DNA from 2 places in the Kitasatospora sp. NBC_01560 genome. Region 1 is predicted to be linked to the other one. Evidence: predicted binding sites of a transcription regulator. Region 1 holds the regulator's gene; the other holds the start of a gene.
The links. Region 1 encodes HspR, which represses chaperone genes until heat shock. Its sites were predicted from a motif close to TTGAGNNNNNNNNNCTCAA; they were not measured.
Positions count from the first base shown of each region.

Region 1 (10,652 bases):
CTCGACGATCGCGCCGGCCTCGACCACCGCGCCCTCGGCGACGACACTGCCGCCGCTCAGCACCGCGCCCGGGTGGACGGTGGCGCCGGGCAGGAGCAGGGCGTCACCGGTCGGGCCGGGGACGGCCGGGGAGTCGACCTTGCCGAGCACCAGGTCGGCCGAGCCGCGGACGAAGGCGGCCGGGGTGCCGAGGTCCAGCCAGTACGAGGTGTCCACCACGCCGCGCAGCAGCGCGCCGGTGGCCAGCAGCTCGGGGAAGGTCTCGCGCTCGACGGAGACCTCCCGGCCGGCCGGGATGCGGTCGATCACGGACCGGGTGAAGACGTAGCAGCCGGCGTTGATCTGGTCGGTGACGATCTGCTCGGGCGTCTCCGGCTTCTCCAGGAACTCCAGCACCCGCCCGTGCTCGTCGGTCGGGACGAGCCCGAAGGCGCGCGGGTCCTCGACCCGGGTGAGGTGCAGGGTGACGTCGGCCCCGGCGGCCACGTGGCCGTCGCGCAGGGCGGCGATGTCGACGCCGGACAGGATGTCGCCGTTGAAGACCAGAACGGGCTCGTCGGGGCCGCAGGTGAGCCCGGACGCGGCGTTGCGGATGGCCCCGCCGGTACCGAGCGGCTCGCGCTCGGTCAGGTAGACCAGCTCGATCCCGTACGGCGTGCCGTCCTGGAAGTGGTCCTCGAACACCTCGGCCAGGTAGGAGGTGGCGAGCACCACACGGGTGACCCCGGCCGCGGCTGCACGGGCCAGCTGGTGGGCGATGAACGGGACGCCTGCCACGGGCAGCATGGGCTTGGGGGTGTGGGTGGTCAGCGGACGCAGTCGCGTGCCCTTACCACCGACCAGCATGATCGCCTCGGTCATGGTTTGCGCTGTTCCCCTTGTGGTCTCTGCGGCCCGGCCCGGCGGGCCGATACCTCCGTCAGTGGTCTGGACTCCCGTCCGGTGGGCCGGAACGGGCCGACCGGCACAGGGCCGGTCCGGCGCCTACTGTATTTCCTTCCAACCGGGACGCCGCCCGGCGGTCCGGTGGTTGGCGCCCCTGCCCGTCCGCTCCACGCGGCTCCGGACGCCCGGCGGCCGGGTGGAATCCCGGTGGAAGCCAGGCGAAAGCCCGGCAACTTCCCGGCCGAAGAACGGCCCCGGAGCGGCCGGGGACGGGCGAAAAACCCGGCCCGGCGGGGGCTCGTGGCACCCACCGGGCCGGGCAGTTGTAGCAGAACTGTCGAACAAACCGTGCCTCAGGACGGCCTCACGGCGCCGTTCAGGCGTCGACGGGCTGCGGCTCGGTCGCGGCGGGCGGGGCCGCCTTGACGGATTCGAGGAGCAGCTGGGCCACGTCGACGACCTTGAGGTGTTCCTTGGCCGCGCCCTCGTTCTTCTTGCCGTTGACGGAGTCGGAGAGCATCACGAGGCAGAACGGGCAGGCGGTGGAGACGATGTCGGGGTTGAGGGAGAGTGCCTCGTCGACGCGCTCGGTGTTGATGCGCTTGCCGATGCGCTCCTCCATCCACATGCGGGCGCCGCCGGCGCCGCAGCAGAAGCCGCGTTCCTTGTGGCGGTGCATCTCCTGCTGGCGCAGGCCGGGGACCTTGTCCATGATCTCGCGCGGCGGGCTGTAGACCTTGTTGTGGCGGCCCAGGTAGCAGGGGTCGTGGTAGGTGATCAGGCCTTCGACCGGGTTGACGGGGACGAGCTTGCCCTCGTCGATCAGGTGCTGGAGCAGCTGGGTGTGGTGGATGACCTCGAAGTGGCCGCCCAGCTGGGGGTACTCGTTGGCGATGGTGTTGAAGCAGTGCGGGCAGGTGGCGACGATCCGCTTCTTCGGCGCGTCCTCCAGGGCCGCGTTGAGGGTCTCGACGTTCTGCGCGCCGAGCATCTGGAAGAGGAACTCGTTGCCGAGGCGGCGGGCGGAGTCGCCGGTGCAGGACTCCTCCTTGCCGAGGATGGCGAACTGCACGCCGGCGGTGTGCAGGAGTTCGGCGAAGGCCTTGGTGGTCTTCTTCGCGCGGTCCTCCAGGGCGCCGGCGCAGCCGACCCAGTAGAGGTACTCGACCTCGGCGGGGTCGATGTCCTCGCCGATCACCGGCACCTCGATGCCGGTCTCCTTCTTGAGCTCCTTGACCCAGTCGAGGCGGGCCTTGGTGGCCATGCCCCACGGGTTGCCCTTGTTCTCGAGGTTCTTGAGCATCGTGCCGGCCTCGGTGGGGAACGAGGACTCGATCATCACCTGGTAGCGGCGCATGTCGACGATGTGGTCGATGTGCTCGATGTCGACGGGGCACTGCTCGACGCAGGCGCCGCAGGTGGTGCAGGACCACAGCACGTCCGGGTCGATGACGCCGTTCTCCTCGGCGGTGCCGATGAGCGGGCGCTCGGCCTCGGCCAGCGCGGCGGCGGGCACGTCGGCGAGCTGCTCGGCGGTGGCCCGCTCCTCGCCCTCCATGTCCTTGCCGCCGCCGGCCAGCAGGTAGGGCGCCTTGCCGAAGGCGTGCTCGCGCAGGCTCATGATCAGCAGCTTCGGCGAGAGCGGCTTGCCGGTGTTCCAGGCGGGGCACTGCGACTGGCAGCGGCCGCACTCGGTGCAGGTGGAGAAGTCGAGGATGCCCTTCCAGGAGAAGTGCTCGACCTGGGAGACGCCGAACACCGCGTCGTCGGCCGGGTCCTCGAAGTCGATCGGCACACCGCCGCTGGTCATCGGCCGCAGGGCGCCCAGCGCGGTGTCGCCGTCCTCCTCGCGCTTGAAGTAGATGTTGAAGAACGCGAGGAACCGGTGCCAGGCCACGCCCATCGACGGGTTGATGCCGATGGTGATCGCCCAGGCGAAGGAGATGCAGATCTTCAGCATCGCGAAGAGGTAGATCAGGTTCTCCAGCGTGCCGTGCGAGAGACCCTTGAAGGCCAGCACGAGCGGGTAGGAGATCAGGTACGTCGCCTCGTAGGATCCGACGTTCTCCAGCGCGCCCTCCAGGCCGCGCAGGATCATGATGCAGAGACCGATGCCGAGGATCGTGTACTCGACGTAGAAGGCCTGCCAGGCGATCGAGCCGGCGAACCGGGACTTCCGGCCGGACCGGGACGGCAGGCTGAGCAGCCGGATCACGATCAGGGCCGCGATGCCCAGCGTGGTCATGGTGCCGACCAGCTCGGTGAAGAGCTCGTACGGCAGCCAGCCGCCGAGCACCGGCAGCACGAACTCGGCGTCGAACAGCTGGAAGAAGGCGGTCAGCAGGGTGAGGCCCAGCGTGAAGAAGCCGACCGCGACGAACCAGTGCGCGACGCCGACGACGCCCCACCGGTTCATCCGGGTGTGGCCGACGAACTCGACCGCCACGGTCTTCGCCCGCTGCGCGGGCGCTCCGAACCTGGTGGGGTCGGCCTGGCCGGTCCGCACCACCTTGAAGATGTACAGCGCCGCACGGGCGGCGAGCGCGGTGCCGATCACGAACGTGACCAGCGAGATGACGATCGCTGCTAGTTGCATCGGCTCTCCGTCTCCTGCGGCTTTCCTGGGTGAGCAGTTTCCCCCGGGTTTCTCCCGGGCGAGTGTACTCGTCGGTAACTTCCTGGGCCGACGGGCCGGACATTACCGTTTGTCAACTCTTCTCCTGAAGACGCCCAACGTATGGCGGCAGTCACGTAAGTCCACCCTCGGCACTCGGGACGGGGCCGCCCGGCCCTCCGATCCCCGCCCCGGGGACCCTATCCGCTCAGCAAAGTTGAGCGACTCAGGCTCATAGCTGTTGACGCTTCCGGCCCGGTCGTGCATCCTTGAGCCTGTAAAGCTCAACTCTTCCGTGGAGGTATTTACGATGGCACGCGCGGTCGGCATCGACCTCGGCACGACGAACTCGGTCGTCAGCGTTCTGGAGGGTGGCGAGCCCACCGTCATCACGAACGCCGAGGGCGCGCGGACCACGCCGTCCGTCGTCGCCTTCGCAAAGAACGGTGAGGTCCTGGTCGGCGAGGTCGCCAAGCGCCAGGCGGTCACCAACGTCGACCGGACCATCCGCTCGGTCAAGCGCCACATGGGCACCGGGTGGAAGATCAACCTGGACGGCAAGGACTTCAACCCCCAGCAGATCAGCGCCTTCGTGCTGCAGAAGCTGAAGCGCGACGCCGAGGCGTACCTGGGCGAGACGGTGACCGACGCGGTCATCACCGTCCCGGCGTACTTCTCCGACTCCGAGCGCCAGGCCACCAAGGAGGCCGGTGAGATCGCGGGCCTCAACGTCCTGCGCATCGTCAACGAGCCGACCGCGGCCGCCCTGGCCTACGGCCTGGACAAGGACGACCAGACCATCCTGGTCTTCGACCTCGGTGGCGGCACCTTCGACGTCTCGCTGCTGGAGATCGGCGACGGCGTCGTCGAGGTGAAGGCCACCAACGGTGACAACCACCTCGGCGGCGACGACTGGGACCAGAAGGTCGTCGACCACCTGGTCAAGGTCTTCCAGGCCGGCCACGGCGTCGACCTGTCCAAGGACAAGATGGCCCTCCAGCGCCTCCGCGAGGCCGCCGAGAAGGCCAAGATCGAGCTGTCCTCGTCCTCCGAGACCTCGATCAACCTGCCCTACATCACGGCCTCCGCCGAGGGCCCGCTGCACCTGGACGAGAAGCTCACCCGGGCCCAGTTCCAGCAGCTCACCGCCGACCTGCTGGAGCGCTGCAAGACGCCGTTCCACAACGTGATCAAGGACGCCGGCATCTCGCTCTCCGAGATCGACCACGTCGTCCTGGTCGGTGGCTCCACCCGGATGCCGGCCGTCGCCGAGCTCGTCAAGGAGATGACCGGCGGGCAGGACGCCAACAAGGGCGTCAACCCGGACGAGGTCGTCGCCATCGGCGCCGCGCTCCAGGCCGGTGTCCTCAAGGGCGAGGTCAAGGACGTCCTGCTGCTCGACGTCACCCCGCTGTCCCTCGGCATCGAGACCAAGGGCGGCATCATGACCAAGCTGATCGAGCGCAACACCACGATCCCGACCAAGCGCTCCGAGATCTTCACCACGGCCGAGGACAACCAGCCGTCCGTGCAGATCCAGGTCTACCAGGGCGAGCGCGAGATCGCGGCGTACAACAAGAAGCTCGGCATGTTCGAGCTGACCGGTCTCCCGCCGGCCCCCCGCGGCCTGCCCCAGATCGAGGTCACCTTCGACATCGACGCCAACGGCATCATGCACGTCGGCGCGAAGGACCTCGGCACCGGCAAGGAGCAGAAGATGACCGTCACCGGCGGCTCCGCGCTGCCGAAGGACGACATCGAGCGCATGATGCGCGAGGCCGAGCAGTACGCGGAGGAGGACCACAAGCGCCGCGAGTCGGTCGAGACCCGCAACCAGGCCGAGCAGCTCGTCTACTCGACCGAGAAGTTCATCGCGGACAACGCGGACAAGCTCCCGGCCGACGTCAAGACCGAGGTCGAGACCTCCATCGGCGAGCTCAAGGAGGCCCTGAAGGGCGAGGACATCGCGGCCATCCGCGAGGCCTCGGAGAAGGTCTCCACCACCGCCCAGAAGCTCGGCCAGGCGCTCTACGCCAACGCCGACGCCGCGGGTGCCGCCCCGGCCGGTGACGCCGCCGGTGCCAAGGACGACGACGTCGTCGACGCCGAGATCGTGGACGACGAGAAGCCCAAGGGCGGTGCGGCATGACGGAGAAGCCGCAGGGTGCTGAGCCCGGCGACGACTCCGCCGCCGAAGAGGCCGTGGTCAAGGCCGCCGAGGAGGCAGCCGCCGCCGGTGCCGCCGGCGGGGACGACCTCGCCTCGGCCAAGCGCGAGCTGGCCGAGCGGACGGCCGACCTCCAGCGCCTCCAGGCCGAGTACCAGAACTACCGCAAGCGGGTCGAGCGGGACCGGCTGACGGTCCGTGAGATCGCGATCTCCAACATCCTGGAGTCGCTGATCCCGGTGCTGGACGACATCGGCCGGGCCCGCGACCACGGCGAGGTGACGGGCGGCTTCAAGTCCGTCGCCGAGTCGCTGGAGACGGTGGTGGCCAAGCTGGGCCTCCAGCAGTTCGGCAAGGAGGGCGAGCCCTTCGACCCGACCATGCACGAGGCACTGATGCACAGCTACTCCTCGGACGTCACCGAGGACACCTGTGTCCAGATCCTCCAGCCCGGCTACCGGATCGGCGAGCGGATCATCCGCCCGGCGATGGTCGCGGTCGCGGAGCCCCAGCCGGGCACCCAGACCACCGCCGCGCCCGACGCCGCCGAGAAGTCGACGGACGCCGGCGCCGACAAGGCCGACGGTGGCTCGGAGAGCTGAACACCCGTGCACTGCGGAGTCGTACGTCGTCCAGTACGACGGCCGGCTCCGCAGTGCCGTATCCGTTGACGCCACAGCATGTGGACCCGTAACTGTTGACCCCGGGAGGTGGCGGCAGCCATGAGCGGCAAGGACTACGTGGAGAAGGACTACTACAAGGTCCTCGGCGTGCCCAAGGACGCCTCCGCCACCGAGATCAAGAAGACCTACCGCAAGCTGGCGCGCGAGTTCCACCCCGATGCGAACAAGGGCGACACCAAGGCCGAGGACCGCTTCAAGGACATCTCCGAGGCCTATGACGTCCTCTCGGACGAGAAGCGCCGCAAGGAGTACGACGAGGCGCGCACCCTCTTCGCCAACGGCGGTTTCCGCTCCGGCGGCCCCGGCGCCAACGGCTACAGCTTCGACTTCGGCGACCTCTTCAACGGCAGCCAGGGCACCGGCGGCGGCAACGGCGGGGGGATCGGCGACGTCTTCGGCGGCCTGTTCAACCGCGGCGGCCGCCAGCCCCAGCCCCGGCGCGGCGCCGACGTCGAGACCGAGGTGACGCTCTCCTTCGAGGAGGCCGTCGACGGCGCGACCGTCCCGCTCCGGATGACCAGCCAGGCCCCCTGCCGCACCTGCAGCGGCACCGGCGCCAAGGCCGGCACCACCCCCCGGGTCTGCCCGACCTGCGTCGGCGCCGGCACCGTCAGCCGTGGCCAGGGCGCCTTCGCGCTCTCCGAGCCCTGCCGGGACTGCCGCGGCCGCGGCATGATCGTCGACGACCCGTGCACCGACTGCCACGGCAGCGGCCGGGCCAGCTCCGCCCGCACCATGCAGGTCCGGATCCCCGCCGGCGTCCAGGACGCCCAGCGCATCCGGCTCAAGGGCAAGGGCGCCCAGGGCGAGCGCGGCGGCCAGCCGGGCGACCTCTACGTCACCGTGCACGTCGACCCGCACCCCGTCTTCGGGCGCAAGGCCGACAACCTCACCGTGACCGTGCCCGTCACCTTCCCCGAGGCCGCCCTCGGCGGCACCATCGAGGTACCGACGCTGGGCGGCCCGTCGGTGAAGCTCAAGCTGCCGCCCGGCAGCGCCAACGGCCTCACCCTGCGGGCCCGCGGCAAGGGCGCCACCCGCAAGGACGGCACCCGCGGCGACCTCCTGGTCACCGTGGAGGTCGTGGTGCCCCAGCACGTCACCGGCGACGCGCTGGAGGCCCTGGAGCAGTACCGCGAGGCCACCGCCTCCGACGACCCACGAGCCGCCCTCTTCAAGGCGGCGAAGGGAGCGTGACGACCAGATGACACCCGACGGCACGATCGGCCCCGCCGGCGCCCCGCTCGGCGAGGGCCTGCCCGGCAGCGCCCCGCGCGCCCGCCGCGCCGCACCGCCCCCGCAGTACGTCCTCACCGAGGACACCCCGGTCTACGTGATCTCGGTCGCCGCCGAGCTCTCCGGCCTGCACCCGCAGACCCTGCGCCAGTACGACCGGCTCGGCCTGGTCTGCCCCGACCGCACCGCCGGCCGCGGCCGGCGCTACTCGGCCCGGGACATCCAGCAGCTGCGCGAGGTCCAGCGCCTCTCCCAGGACGAGGGCATCAACCTCGCCGGCATCAAGCGGATCATCGAGCTGGACAACCAGGTCACCGCGCTCCAGGCCCGGATCACCGAACTGGTCGACTCCCTCGAAGGCGCCGCCGCCGCTCTCCGGCAGCGCGAGGCCGCCGTCCACGCCTCCTACCGCCGCGACCTGGTCCCGTACCAGGCCCCGGCCCAGTCCAGCGCGCTGGTGGTCTGGCGCCCCAGGCGCTGACCAGGCACGGTGGACGCCCGAGCCGCCGGTTCCCCCTGGCCGGGGGGTGCCGGCGGCTCGGCGTTGGTGAGAGAGTTCCCCCTCAGTGGTCGTAAGGTGAACCGACCGGCAGGACGCCGCTCCACGGGGGAGCCCGGCTCCGGCACAACGATGGCGACACCGCTGCCATCGAAGATCCGTTTCGCCCATGGCAAGGAGACGACGATGCCCGCCGCCGAACCGGATCCGGTCCCAGCGGCGGACGATCCGTCCGGGATGCCGGTCGAGCTGTCGCCGGAAGCCCACTCCCTGTACATGCGAATTCTGCAGGCCGGCGGCCGCCTGAGCGCGCCGGGTCTCCTTCCGGACCTGCACGACGGCCGGCTGGTCCGCGAATTGCAGAATCTCGGACTGCTGGTGCCGGACGTGGAATCCCCCGGCGGAATGATTGCCGGTGATCCCCGGCAACTCGCGGATTCGTTGAGCAGTGAACTGCAGACCCGGGCCGTCGAACTTCTTGCGCGATCCATGACAATATCGGCGTCGCTGCAAAGCCTGGGACGCGCCTATTACTCGTACGCGGGACATGCGAGCGGCGGGGGCGCAATCGAGTACATCGAAACCGGGGCGGCCATCAACCGCCAGCTCGCGCTGCTCCTGGAGGACTGCGAGAAGGAGATGCTCACGGCCCAGCCGGGCGGCGGGCGACGGGCCGAGGCGATCAAGGTCGCGATCGAGCGCGACATGCGGTTCGTGCAGCGCGGCGGCACCATGCGCACCATCTACCAGCCCAGCGCGCGCTACTCGGCGCCCACGGTGGAGTACGTCTCCTCGGTCACCCAGGAGGGCTGCCAGGTCCGCACCCTGGACGAGCCCTTCACCCGGGTCATCGTGATGGACCGCAAGGTGGCGGTCATACCCGTCAGCGACGAGGACCGCGAGGCGCGGGCGGCGTTCATCCGTGACGAAGCCGTCATCAGCTACATCGTCCAGCTCTTCGACAGCATGTGGGACCGCTCGATCCCGTTCACCGGCGCCCGGGAGATCCCGCCGCAGGTGGTGTCGAGCATGCGCCAGCAGATCATCCGGATGATGCTCCAGGGCATCGGGCACCGGACGATCGCGCGCCGGCTCGGCCTGAGCGAGCGGACGCTCGCCCGGCACATCGCCGAAATGCGCGAGGAGTACGGCGTCGACACCCTGTTCCAGCTGGGCTGGAAACTGGCCCAGCTGGAGGCCGGGGCCGGGGGCGCCGGGAGAGTGCTTGCCGAGACCGACCTGCCCTGACCCGCCGCATCGCGGGCAGGTCGCTCCCGATCACTTGCCCCAGTAGCTGTCCGAGAGCTGGGTGACCACGGAAGTACCCTCCACCGGGGAGCTGAGGCCCCAGTAGCTGTCCGCGTTGGCAGTTCCGGCACCCGTCACCAGGGCGGCACCCAGAAACAGAGCTGCGACAACGAGGCGGCGCACCTTCAACATGACAACGCTCCTCTTTCTGACTTCACCAATAAAAGAACCGACCGGCCGACGGCGTCGCACCGACAGGTGCCGAGCGCCATTCGTCGGCGTCGCCACGGACACGCATCTTACGGAAGCGGGACAGAGCCCCACACGCCAGATGCCGTGAAGGTCCGCGGAACGACCTTCCCCCTGTTTCGCAGCACGCAGCGCGCTCATCAGATTGTGCCGCATCGGACACCGGTTCGGGTGTGTCATCTGCCTGCCTGGCAGTCAGATGACACCTCGCAACGGTGGACGTCCCGTCGCAATGGCAGCGACGATCAGTCCAGCCTCGGCACGTCCCCCGAGTCGGGGCCGCAACGAAAAGCAACAAATAGACATGGACATGTCCATTCGACCGCGATCCGAACGAGATCGCCTGATTTCCGAACTCGTCCTGCCCGCTGGGATCTGGCACAACCCGGTCGGCCGATCTCCCGGAGTCGACAATGAGTGAGCCCTACCTGCGTCACCATGACAACCAGGCCCCCGAGGGCCGGCGTGCACGAGTGTTCCTGGCCGCACCGCTGATGCGGCTGACCGGACCGGCCGACAGTGTGGTGACCCTCGCCAGCCGGACGCGGCTGACGACGCTGCGCACCACGCTCCTGCGCAGCGGCGCCGCCGTGTACAGCGCGCACCACAGCGACGCCTGGACCGTCGCCGGCCGCGCCCCCGAGCCGCGGGTGCCGTCGGACTTCCGCGCACTGCAGTCCGCCGACCTGGTCTTCGCCTACGTCGGTGCGCCGCTGTCGGCCGGGGTGAGCCTGGAGCTGGGCTGGGCGTCGGCCCTGCGCAAGCCGATCGTCCTGCTGGTGGACGAGGCCATCACGCACAACCCGCTCATCGCCACCATCGAGCAGGTCGCCCCCGTCCTGCCGCTGGTCTTCGACGACACCTGGTCGCAGGAGGCCCTCCACCACACCGTGGAGACCGCCCTCGACTGGGCCGGCATGGCGCTCTCCCTCCGGGAGGGCTTCTGGACGGCGCCCGGCGAGCAGTTCACCGTCCCCCGCCAGCAGCCCCCGGCCGTCGGCCCGACCGGCTACTGGCCGAGCAACGCCGCCACCGGCTGACCACCTCACCCCGCGCACCGGCAGCTCACGC
Region 1 covers NZ_CP109364.1:5,012,531-5,023,182, reverse strand. The annotation lists partial or broken gene OH807_RS21925 (sugar phosphate nucleotidyltransferase) at 1-861, opposite strand, end outside; gene OH807_RS21920 ((Fe-S)-binding protein) at 1,262-3,481, opposite strand; gene dnaK (molecular chaperone DnaK) at 3,810-5,648, shown strand; gene grpE (nucleotide exchange factor GrpE) at 5,645-6,268, shown strand; gene dnaJ (molecular chaperone DnaJ) at 6,389-7,546, shown strand; gene OH807_RS21900 (heat shock protein transcriptional repressor HspR) at 7,554-8,066, shown strand; gene OH807_RS21895 (helix-turn-helix domain-containing protein) at 8,217-9,332, shown strand; gene OH807_RS21890 (hypothetical protein) at 9,363-9,515, opposite strand; gene OH807_RS21885 (hypothetical protein) at 9,995-10,621, shown strand; gene OH807_RS21880 (LuxR family transcriptional regulator) at 10,647-10,652, opposite strand, start outside.

Region 2 (10,652 bases), 900 kb from region 1:
CCGGGAAGTCGGCCTGCGGCTTGCCGTTGGCGGCCGGGGCCGGTGTCTGGGCGGCGTCGCGGACCTCGGCGAAGACCTTCTCCAGCTGGCCCTGGAAGTCCTGGAGCGCCTGCTCCGCCTCTTCCATGGTGATGTCGCCGCGACCGATCAGGCCCTCGGTGTACAGCTTGCGCACCGAGCGCTTCTTGTCGATCAGGTCGTACATCAGCGGCTGGGTGAACGACGGGTTGTCGGCCTCGTTGTGACCGCGGCGGCGGTAGCAGATGAGGTCGATCACGACGTCCTTGTGGAACGCCTGGCGGAACTCGAAGGCGAGCCGCGCGACGCGGACCACGGCCTCCGGGTCGTCGCCGTTCACGTGGAAGATCGGGGCCTCGATCATCCGGGCCACGTCGGTGCAGTACATCGAGGAGCGCGAGGACGCCGGGGCGGCCGTGAAGCCGACCTGGTTGTTCACCACGACGTGCACGGTGCCGCCGGTGCGGTAGCCGCGCAGCTGCGACATGTTCAGGGTCTCCGCGACGACGCCCTGGCCGGCGAAGGCCGCGTCGCCGTGGATCTGGATCGGCAGCACCGGGAAGGTCGTGCCGCCCTGGTCCAGGATGTCCTGCTTGGCGCGGGCGATGCCCTCGACGACCGGGTCCACGGCCTCCAGGTGGGAGGGGTTCGCGGCGAGCGAGACCTTGATGGTCTCGCCGTCCAGGCCGGTGAAGGTGCCCTCGGAGCCGAGGTGGTACTTCACGTCGCCGGAGCCGTGCATGGACTTCGGGTCGAGGTTGCCCTCGAACTCGCCGAAGATCTTGCCGTACGGCTTGCCGACGATGTTGGCCAGCACGTTGAGGCGGCCGCGGTGGGCCATGCCGATGACGGCCTCGTCCAGGCGGTGCTCGGCCGCCGAGTCGATGGTCGCGTCCAGCAGCGGGATGAGGGACTCGCCGCCCTCCAGCGAGAAGCGCTTCTGCCCGACGTACTTGGTCTGCAGGAAGGTCTCGAACGCCTCGGCCGAGTTCAGCCGGCGCAGGATGCGCAGCTGCTCCTCGCGCTCCGGCTTGGTGTACGGCTTCTCCAGGCGCTCCTGCAGCCACTTGCGCTGCGTCGGGTCCTGGATGTGCATGTACTCGATGCCGACGGTGCGGCAGTACGTGTTGCGCAGCAGGCCGAGGATGTCGCGGAGCTTCATCATCCGCTGGCCGCCGAAGCCGCCGACCGCGAACTCGCGCTCCAGGTCCCACAGGGTGAGGCCGTGGGTGGTGACGTCCAGGTCGGGGTGCTTGCGCTGCTTGTACTCCAGCGGGTCGGTGTCGGCCATGAGGTGGCCGCGGACCCGGTAGGAGTGGATCAGCTCGATGACGCGCGCGGTCTTGTTGACCTCGTCGTCGTGCGTGGTGGCGACGTCGGTGGCCCAGCGGACCGGCTCGTACGGGATCCGCAGCGACTCGAAGATCTCGTCGTAGAAGCCGTTCTCGCCCAGCAGCAGCCGGTGGATCGCGCGCAGGAACTCGCCCGACGCCGCGCCCTGGATGACGCGGTGGTCGTAGGTCGAGGTCAGCGTCATGATCTTGGAGACGCCCAGGCGGGACAGGGTCTCCGGGGCGGAGCCCTGGAACTCGGCCGGGTACTCCATGGCGCCGACGCCGACGATGGTGCCCTGGTTCTGCATCAGGCGCGGCACGGAGTGCACGGTGCCGATGCCGCCGGGGTTGGTCAGCGAGACCGTGACGCCGGTGAAGTCGTCCATGGTCAGCTTGTTGGCGCGGGCCCGGCGGACGATGTCCTCGTAGGCCTGCCAGAAGCCGAAGAAGTCGAGCGTCTCGGCCTTCTTGATGGCCGCGACGACGAGCTGGCGGTCGCCGTTGGGCTTCACCAGGTCGATGGCCAGGCCCAGGTTCACGTGCTCGGGCTTGACCAGGTACGACTTGCCGTCCTTCACCTGGTAGCTGTGGTTCATTCCCGGCGAGGCCTTGATGGCCTGGACCAGGGCGTAACCGATCAGGTGGGTGAAGGAGACCTTGCCACCGCGGGCGCGCTGCAGGTGGTTGTTGATGACGATGCGGTTGTCGATCAACAGCTTGGCCGGCACGGCGCGCACGGAGGTCGCCGTCGGCACCTCCAGCGAGGCGTCCATGTTGGTCGCCACGGCCTTGGACGGGCCGCGGAGCTGGATCAGCTCGGGGCCGGCCTCGGCCGGAGCGGCCGGCGCCGGAGCGGCGGCGGCCTTCGGGGCCGGGGGCGCGGCGGGGGCTGCGGCGAGCGGTGCGGGCGCCGGGGCCGCAGCAGCGGGCGCGGGCGCGGCCGGTGCGGCGGGGGCTGCGGCAGGAGCGGCAGCGGCGGGCGCGGGGGCGGCAACGGGGGTCGGCGTGGGGCCGACCTGGGTCGCGGCCTGGGTCACTGGGGTCACCTCGGTACCGGGCTTGTAGTCGGCGAAAAAGTCCCACCAGGCTCGGTCGACCGAGTTCGGGTCCTGGAGGTACTGCTGGTAGATCTCGTCGACGAGCCACTCATTGGGGCCGAAGCCAGTGGAGCTTGCCGAGCTGTTGGGGGTTTCTTGGGACTGTGGCGACACGGCGGCAACCGCCCTCTTCCGCTTCCTTTTGGGATGTTTGGACAGCGGGGATTAAGGCTACGCCCCTGACCAGTGATCGCGCAGTCCCCAGGGCTCAGGCGTCGCCCAGATCACAGTCCTGACCTGCAGTTTGGCTGAAAATGTGCGTTAGAAAGCCGCAGGGGATGGGAACCGATCACGCCTGATCGACGCCAATATCTGGACCGAACCGGACAAAACGTCACAGGAAGATCCGTATGCGTCTGTGTCGGTTCTGTGACATGGGGGCGAAGTCCGTCCGAACGTCCGAACACCGGGCGCCCCGGAGTCCGTCGTCCCCGGACGGACCCTAGCGCGGGCCGGGCAGCCGTACCTCGATCCGGCAGCCGCGGGCCGCCTCGGCCACCTCGATCCGACCGCCGTGCAGGTCCACCGCCCACCGGGCGATGGCCAGCCCCAGGCCGGTCCCGCCGTCGGAGCCGGGCCCCTGGGCGGTGGCGGTGCCACTGCGGCTGAACCGCTCGAAGACCCGGCTGCGGTCGGCCGGCGGGATGCCCGGGCCCTCGTCCTCGACCTCCAGCAGCAGCGTGCCGGGGCCGTCCCCGGGCCGGGCGCGGACCGTGACGGTGCCGTTGGGCGGGGAGTGCTTGCAGGCGTTGTCGACCAGGTTGGCGACCACCTGGTGGAGCCGCTCCGGGTCCGCCACGCCGGTCAGGCCGGCCGGGCTGACCTCCAGGGCCAGCCGGACGTCCCCGCGCCGGGAGAACGCCCCGCCGGCGGTCGCGCCGTCCACGGTGACCCCGCGCAGCACGCCGTCCAGGAACTCGCGCACCTCGAAGGGGCGGGCGTCCAGGTCGACCACGCCGTCGTCGATCTTGGAGAGGTCGAGCAGGTGGGTGACCAGCCGGCCGAGCCGCTCGGTCTGCTCCAGCGCGGCACCCAGGGTGGCCGGGTTCGGCTGGACCACGCCGTCGACCACGTTCTCCAGCACGGCGCGCAGCGCCGCGATGGGCGTGCGGAGCTCGTGCGAGACGTTGGCGACCAGCTCGCGGCGGTGCCGGTCGGCGGCCTCCAGATCGGCCGCCATCTGGTTGAAGGTGGCCGCCAGCTCGCCGATCTCGTCGCGCGAGTTCACCTCGACCCGGCGGCTGTAGTCGCCGGAGGCCATCGCGCGGGCGGCGGCGGTCATGTCGCGCAGCGGGGCGGTCAGCCCGTGCGCGAGGAACTGCATGAAGAGCAGTGAGGCGATCATGGAGAAGACCATGATGATCCGGATCTGCGTCTCGGACCGGATCGCCACCACGACCATGCCGGTGGCCAGGAAGACCGAGACGATCACCAGCAGGGCGAGTTTGCCCTTGATGGAGCGGACCGGGTCGAGCGGCCGGATGTCGGCCCAGACCCGGTGGGCGGCGCGGGCGGCCAGGGTGGGCCGCCGGGTGCTGCCGGCGTCCCCGTTGCGTTGCTGTGGAAAGGTCATTGCTCCCCTTGATCCCCCGCGTGCTGTGATCCCCGCACGTGCTGTGACGCCCGCGCGGTCACGGCGGTTCGGGACACGGGCCCCCCGGAGGCCCGTCGCCCGAGGCGCCGCTAGGAGAGCGGGGCCTCCAGCGCGTAGCCGACACCGTGCACGGTGCGGATCCAGCTGGCGCCGATCTTGCGGCGCAGTGCCTTGACGTGGCTGTCGACGGTGCGGGTGCCGGAGGCATCCGTCCAGTCCCACACCTCCGCCAGCAGCTGTTCGCGGGTGAGGACCGCGCGCGGCTGGGCGGCCAGGCAGGCGAGCAGGTCGAACTCGGTCGGCGTCAGGTGGACGTCGCCCGAGGCCAGCCGGACCCGGCGCTGCACGTGGTCGATCTCCAGCTCGCCGAAGCGCAGCGAGCCGAGTGCGGGGGTGCGGGCGGCCTGCTGGGCGCGCTCGACCCGGCGCAGCAGCACGTTGACCCGTGCCGCCAGTTCGCGCATGGAGAAGGGCTTGGTCATGTAGTCGTCGGCACCGACGCCGAGGCCGACCAGCAGGTCCGTCTCGTCGTCGCGCGCCGTCAGCATCAGCACCGGTACCGGGCGCTGGGCCTGGATCCGGCGGCACACTTCGAGGCCGTCGAATCCGGGCAGCATGATGTCGAGCACGACCAGGTCGGGCTGCCACGTGTGGAAGCCGTCGACGGCACCCGGGCCGTCGTGAGCCACGGCGACCTTGAAGCCCTCCGCGCCCAGCCGGGCCGCGATCGACTCGGCGATCGTCGGCTCGTCCTCCACCACCAGCACTCTGCGCTGGCTGCTCACCGTGCCGCCGCTGTTCTGGTTGTCCTGCTGAATTTCTGTCACGGTCACGCCACCGCCCCCAGGGCTGCGGGCCGGCCACCTGTGGGGATGGCGGGGCTCCGCTCGTAGTCTTGTTCCGTCGTGGACTTGTGCCGGGTCCGCCGTCCCGTAGCGCGTGCGTGGACCGGAGGGCAGGTGTGGACCGCCCACCGTTCCCGCACACTTCGCAGCGTACGGACCGCGGCTGCCTCCCGGCAGGTGGACCGGACGTTTCCGGCCCGCGGGCGGGCTTTCGGGCCGCCCCCGGACCCACTCGGGAGTGGGCACGGGCCGCTACCTTACCCGGCGATTTTTCACTCCGTAACGGTACGTATGCACTCCAGTTGACGCCGAGCCGCCGGTCAGGGGCGCTACTCGTGCGTAAACAGAGGGAAGGTCTGGACCAAGGCGGCGGTTCCGGGGGGTCGATCGATTTGTAGATGTTCACGGGGATTTCCCAGCGGGCTCCCAGGACCGCAACGTACCGTGGGCACGACAAGATTCGCGGGGGTGGGAATTCCGGCGCGCGCCGGTACCTTGGGCACCGGACGGGAGCCGGTTGCTGCGGGTCTGGAGCGGAGGCGGCATGGCGGGGCTGCTGAAGGGTGCTGGGCGGAACGGGACGCGTCCCGGTGTGCGGCCGGGCGCCGGACCGCCGTACGCGATGCTGCGCCACGGGCTGCGGACCGGGGTGGCCGAGTGGCTGCTCGGCCGGCTGCCGACGCCGCGGCGCAACCCCTTCGCGCTCGGGTACCTCGCCGTGGTCTGCGCGACCACCACCTTCGCCAAGCTGGCCGACCCGGGCCTGGTGCTCCGCCTCCAGGAGGCGTCCAGCTCGGACGGCCACAACCTGTTGCACCACCCGCTGCGTGCGCTGCTGTTCAGCGGCTTCTGGGTGGCCGGGACGATCTGGATGCCCTACCTGTGGGCCTTCGCCTTCACCGTCGCCCCGCTGGAGCGCCGGGTGGGGCCGGGCCGGGCGGCCGCCGTCTTCGCGGCCGGGCACATCACCGCCACGCTGCTCTCCCAGTCGGTGGTCGTCATCGGCGTGGAGACCGGGCGGGTGGAGCCGGAGGCGATGGACTACCTCGACATCGGTGTCAGTTACGGCGTGCTGGCCAGCCTCGGTGCGCTGGCCGGGCTGCTCCCGCTGCGCGGGCGGCTGCTGGCGCTGGGTGCGGCGGGTGCGCTGCTGGCCGAGCAGTACGCGAGCGACCAGGACCTGGTGACCGGCATCGGCCACCCGGTGGCCCTGCTGGTGGGTGTGGCGCTCTGGCGCCGGCTGCGGCGGGACGTGGACCGCCGCCCGCACCGGCCCGGCCCGGCCGCGCCGGCCCCGTCACCCGCGGCCTCCGCGGTCGCCGCCGCCCCGGCCTCCCGCGGCGCGGCCGTGCTCGACCGGCCGTGACCCGCCCCCTCGGTCGCTGACCGGCTCTCTCGGACGCTGACCCGCCCCAGGTGTTTTTGACGGTGCCCTCCGGTGCCGTCCGGGCCCTTCCCTGTTCGCTCACGGCGAACAGATCCGGGGGAACAATCGGCTGTTGCCAAACCTTAGTCAGGTCAACTCAACTTCACTGACTGGGGAGAGATCATGGCATCGACGTCCACACCGCTCACCCTGCCCGTGCTGCCGCTCGACGACGAGGTCGTGCTCCCGGGCATGGTCGTCCCGCTGGACCTGAAGGACACCGAGGTGCGGGCCGCGGTCGAGGCCGCCCGGGCGGCGGCCGGCGGCACCGGCAAGCCCCAGGTCCTGCTGGTCCCGCGGGTGGACGGCTCGTACGCGGCGGCCGGCACCCTCGCCACCGTCGAGCAGGTCGGCCGGCTGGCCGACGGGGAGCCGGCCGCGCTGGTCCGCGCCGTGCGCCGGGTCCGGATCGGCGTCGGCACCACCGGGCCCGGGGCCGCGCTCTGGGTGGAGACCACGCCGTTCCGGGAGTCCTCGGTCGGCACCCCGGTGGCGGGGCGCGCCGCCGAGCTGGTCAAGGAGTACAAGGCGCTCTCCACCCAGTGGCTGCGCAGGCGCGGCGCCTGGCAGATCGTCGACCGGGTGGCCCAGATCGAGGGCGTCGGCGAGCTGGCCGACAACATCGGCTACGCGTCCTTCGCCACCGCCGAGCAGAAGCTCAAGGTGCTGCTGGAGGCCGACCAGGTGGCCCGGCTGGAGTACGCCCTCGGCCTGCTGCGCGACCACCTCGCCGAGGAGGAGGTCAACGACACCATCCGCAAGGACGTCGAGGAGGGCGTCGCCAAGCAGCAGAAGGAGTTCCTGCTCCGCCGCCAGCTGGAGGCCGTCCGCAAGGAGCTGGCCGAGCTGAACGGCGACCCGGCCGACGAGGAGGGCGACTACCGCGCCCGGGTCGAGGCCGCCGACCTGCCCGAGAAGGTCCGCGAGGCCGCGCTCAAGGAGGTCGACAAGCTGGAGCGCGCGAGCGACCAGTCGCCCGAGGGCTCCTGGATCCGCACCTGGCTGGACACCGTGCTGGAGCTCCCGTGGAGCGAGCGCACCGAGGACGCCTACGACATCGCCGGCGCCCGCGCCGTCCTGGACGCCGACCACGCCGGCCTGGCCGACGTGAAGGAGCGCATCGTCGAGTACCTCGCGGTGCGCAAGCGCCGGGCCGACCAGGGCCTCGGCCTGGTCGGCGGACGCCGGGGCGGCGCGGTGCTGGCGCTGGTCGGCCCGCCCGGGGTCGGCAAGACCTCGCTGGGCGAGTCGGTGGCCCGCGCCATGGGCCGCAAGTTCGTCCGGGTCGCGCTCGGCGGCGTGCGGGACGAGGCGGAGATCCGCGGCCACCGGCGCACCTACGTCGGCGCGCTGCCCGGCCGCCTGGTCCGCGCCATCAAGGAGGCCGGCTCGATGAACCCGGTCGTCCTGCTGGACGAGATCGACAAGGTCGGCTCCGACTACCGGGGCGACCCGGCGGCCGCCCTGCTGGAGGTGCTCGACCCGGCGCAGAACCACACCTTCCGCGACCACTACCTGGAGGTCGAGCTGGACCTCTCCGACGTGGTCTTCCTCGCCACCGCCAATGTGCTGGAGGCCATCCCCGAGCCGCTGCTCGACCGGATGGAGCTGGTCCGCCTGGACGGCTACACCGAGGACGAGAAGGTCGTCATCGCCCGCGACCACCTGCTCCCGCGCCAGCTGGAGAAGGCCGGCCTCCGGGACGGCGAGGTCGCGGTCGACGAGTCCGCGCTGCGCCGGCTGGCCGGCGAGTACACCCGCGAGGCCGGCGTCCGGACGCTCGAACGCTCGATCGCCCGGGTGCTGCGCAAGATCGCCGCGCAGCACGAGCTGGGCGAGCGCGAGCTGCCCGTCGCCGTCGGCGCCGAGGACCTCCGCGCCCTGATCGGCCGGCCGCACCACGTGCCGGAGGCCGCGCAGGAGCCGGCCGAACGGCGCACGGCCGTCCCCGGGGTGGCGACCGGCCTGGCGGTCACCGGCGCCGGCGGCGACGTCCTCTACATCGAGGCCTCGCTCGCCGACGCGGAGACCGGCGGCACCGGGCTCACCCTGACCGGGCAGCTGGGCGACGTGATGAAGGAGTCCGCGCACATCGCGCTCTCCTTCCTCCGCTCGCGCGGCGCCGAGCTGGAGCTGCCCGTCACCTCGCTGCGGGACCGCGGCGTGCACCTGCACGTCCCCGCCGGAGCCGTCCCCAAGGACGGCCCGAGCGCCGGCGTCACCATGACCACGGCACTGGCCTCGCTGCTCTCCGGGCGCAAGGTGCGCACCGACGTGGCGATGACCGGCGAGGTGTCGCTGACCGGGCGGGTGCTGCCGATCGGCGGGGTGAAGCAGAAGCTGCTCGCCGCCGACCGGGCCGGGGTCACCACGGTGATCATCCCCAAGCGGAACGAGGCCGACCTGGACGACGTCCCGGCCGAGGTCCTGGAGCGGCTCACCGTCCACCCGGTCTCGGACGTCCGGGAGGTGCTGAAGCTGGCCCTGGAGCCGGCCGAGGTGCTGGTCGCCGCCTGAGCCCGACAACGGTGCTGCGGCCCGGGCGGCCCGGTGCGATCGACGGATCGCACCGGGCCGCCCGACCGCAGGGTGAGACGGTTCTTGTGAGACACCCCGTCAGCCGGGCAGGCTGGCGGGGTGACCAGCCATGCGTACCTGAGCCGTCGACTCGACGTCGACCTGGCCCACGCATGCTCCGCGATCTGTCGCCGCGCGCTCTGACCAGCGCGGTGACCCACCCGGCAGCCCGCCGGGAACCCCCTCCGGGTGGTGCGCACCGCTGTCCGCGGTCCGCCTCTCCACTCACCCGAATGGGACGACAACCCATGCGCCTCGCCCTGCCTTCGCGCGCCGCCGTGCTCGCCGCCGCCCTCCTCCTGGCGTGCGCCGCCCCGGCCCGCGCCGACACCCCGTACGCGCCGCTGCCGCCGCACAACCCGTACGCGGGACCGGACGGCACCGCCACCATGCACGGCGACACCGGCTCCTCGGACGCCACCCCGCTGCCCGGGCCGAAGCCCGGACCGCTCACCTCCGACCGGGTGGCCCTGCAGTCCGCCTGCCCGACCGTGCTGGTCGGCTCGGACGGCTACCCCGTCGCGCTCTGCACCACCATCTTCGGCCTCACCCCGACCGTCCACCTGCTCGACCCGGCGGACGGCGGCTCGCTCGCCGAACTGCCGCTCGCCAAGGGCTCGCTGCTCGGCGGCGTCTACGCCTACCTGGACCAGGACGACCGCCTGGTGGCCGTCGACGGCGAGCGCCGGCTGCTGCGGATCGGGCACCACCGCACCGCCTCCGGCGCCTGGGCACTGACCGTCGACAGCAGCCTGCCGCTGGCCGGCGCGGTGCCCGACGGCGACGCCGTCACCGGGATCTCCCCGGACTGGCAGGGCCGGGTCTGGTTCGCCACCGGCAACGGCGTGGCCGGCACCGCCGACGACCGCACCGGTACCGTCCGCACACTGGCCCTGCCCGCCGGCGAGAGAGTCGCCAACTCGATCTCCACCGCCCCGGCCGGCACCGCCGTCGCCACCACCCACGCCACCTACCTGCTCACCGCCGACGCCGACGGCACCCCGCGGATCGCCTGGCGCCGGGCCTACGACCGCGGGCCCGGCCGCAAGCCCGGCCAGCTCAGCTGGGGCACCGGCTCGACGCCGACCTTCTTCGGGCCGCGCACCGGCACCGACTACGTCACCGTCGTCGACAACGCCGCACCGACGGTGAACCTGCTGGTCTACCGGACCTCCGACGGCACACCCGTCTGCTCCGTCCCGGTACTGAAGGCCGGCGGCAGCGGCAGCGAGAACTCACCGGTGGCCGTCGGCAACGCCGTCTTCGTCGCCTCCACCTACGGCTACCCGTACCCGAAGCTGCCCGCCGACGCGGGGCCCGCCGTGCCGTCCTCCGGCACGTTCTCCGGCGGGCTCAGCCGGGTGGACGTCCGGGCGGACGGCTCCGGCTGCGACCTGGCCTGGGACAACAAGGTGCGCTCCGCCGCCGTCCCCCGGCTCTCCACCGCCGACGGCCTGATCCACACCGTGCTGCGCAGGCCCGTGATCCCCGGCACCGACGCCACCTCGGTGCTGGACCCCTACTACTACGCGGAGATCGACCCGCGCACCGGCGCCGTGGTGCGCACCCGGTACACCGGCGCCGGGTTCCTCTTCGACACCCTCCAGATGGTCGGCTCGATCGCCCCCGGCGGCGTCGTCTACCAGGGCACCACCACCGGGGTGCTGCGGATCACCGCGGAGTAGCGGCCGGCGGGCACCGTGGTCAGACTGCGAGGATGCCGTCCCCCACGCAGCGCGCTCTGGCCAGGGTGCCGGCCGG
Region 2 covers NZ_CP109364.1:5,911,269-5,921,920, forward strand. The annotation lists gene OH807_RS25845 (multifunctional oxoglutarate decarboxylase/oxoglutarate dehydrogenase thiamine pyrophosphate-binding subunit/dihydrolipoyllysine-residue succinyltransferase subunit) at 1-2,563, opposite strand, end outside; gene OH807_RS25850 (sensor histidine kinase) at 2,892-4,022, opposite strand; gene OH807_RS25855 (response regulator transcription factor) at 4,133-4,870, opposite strand; gene OH807_RS25860 (rhomboid-like protein) at 5,433-6,254, shown strand; gene lon (endopeptidase La) at 6,438-8,831, shown strand; gene OH807_RS25870 (hypothetical protein) at 9,125-10,576, shown strand; gene OH807_RS25875 (GtrA family protein) at 10,609-10,652, shown strand, end outside.
Region 2: the regulator HspR is predicted to act here: its motif matches at 6,397-6,415, upstream of lon (endopeptidase La).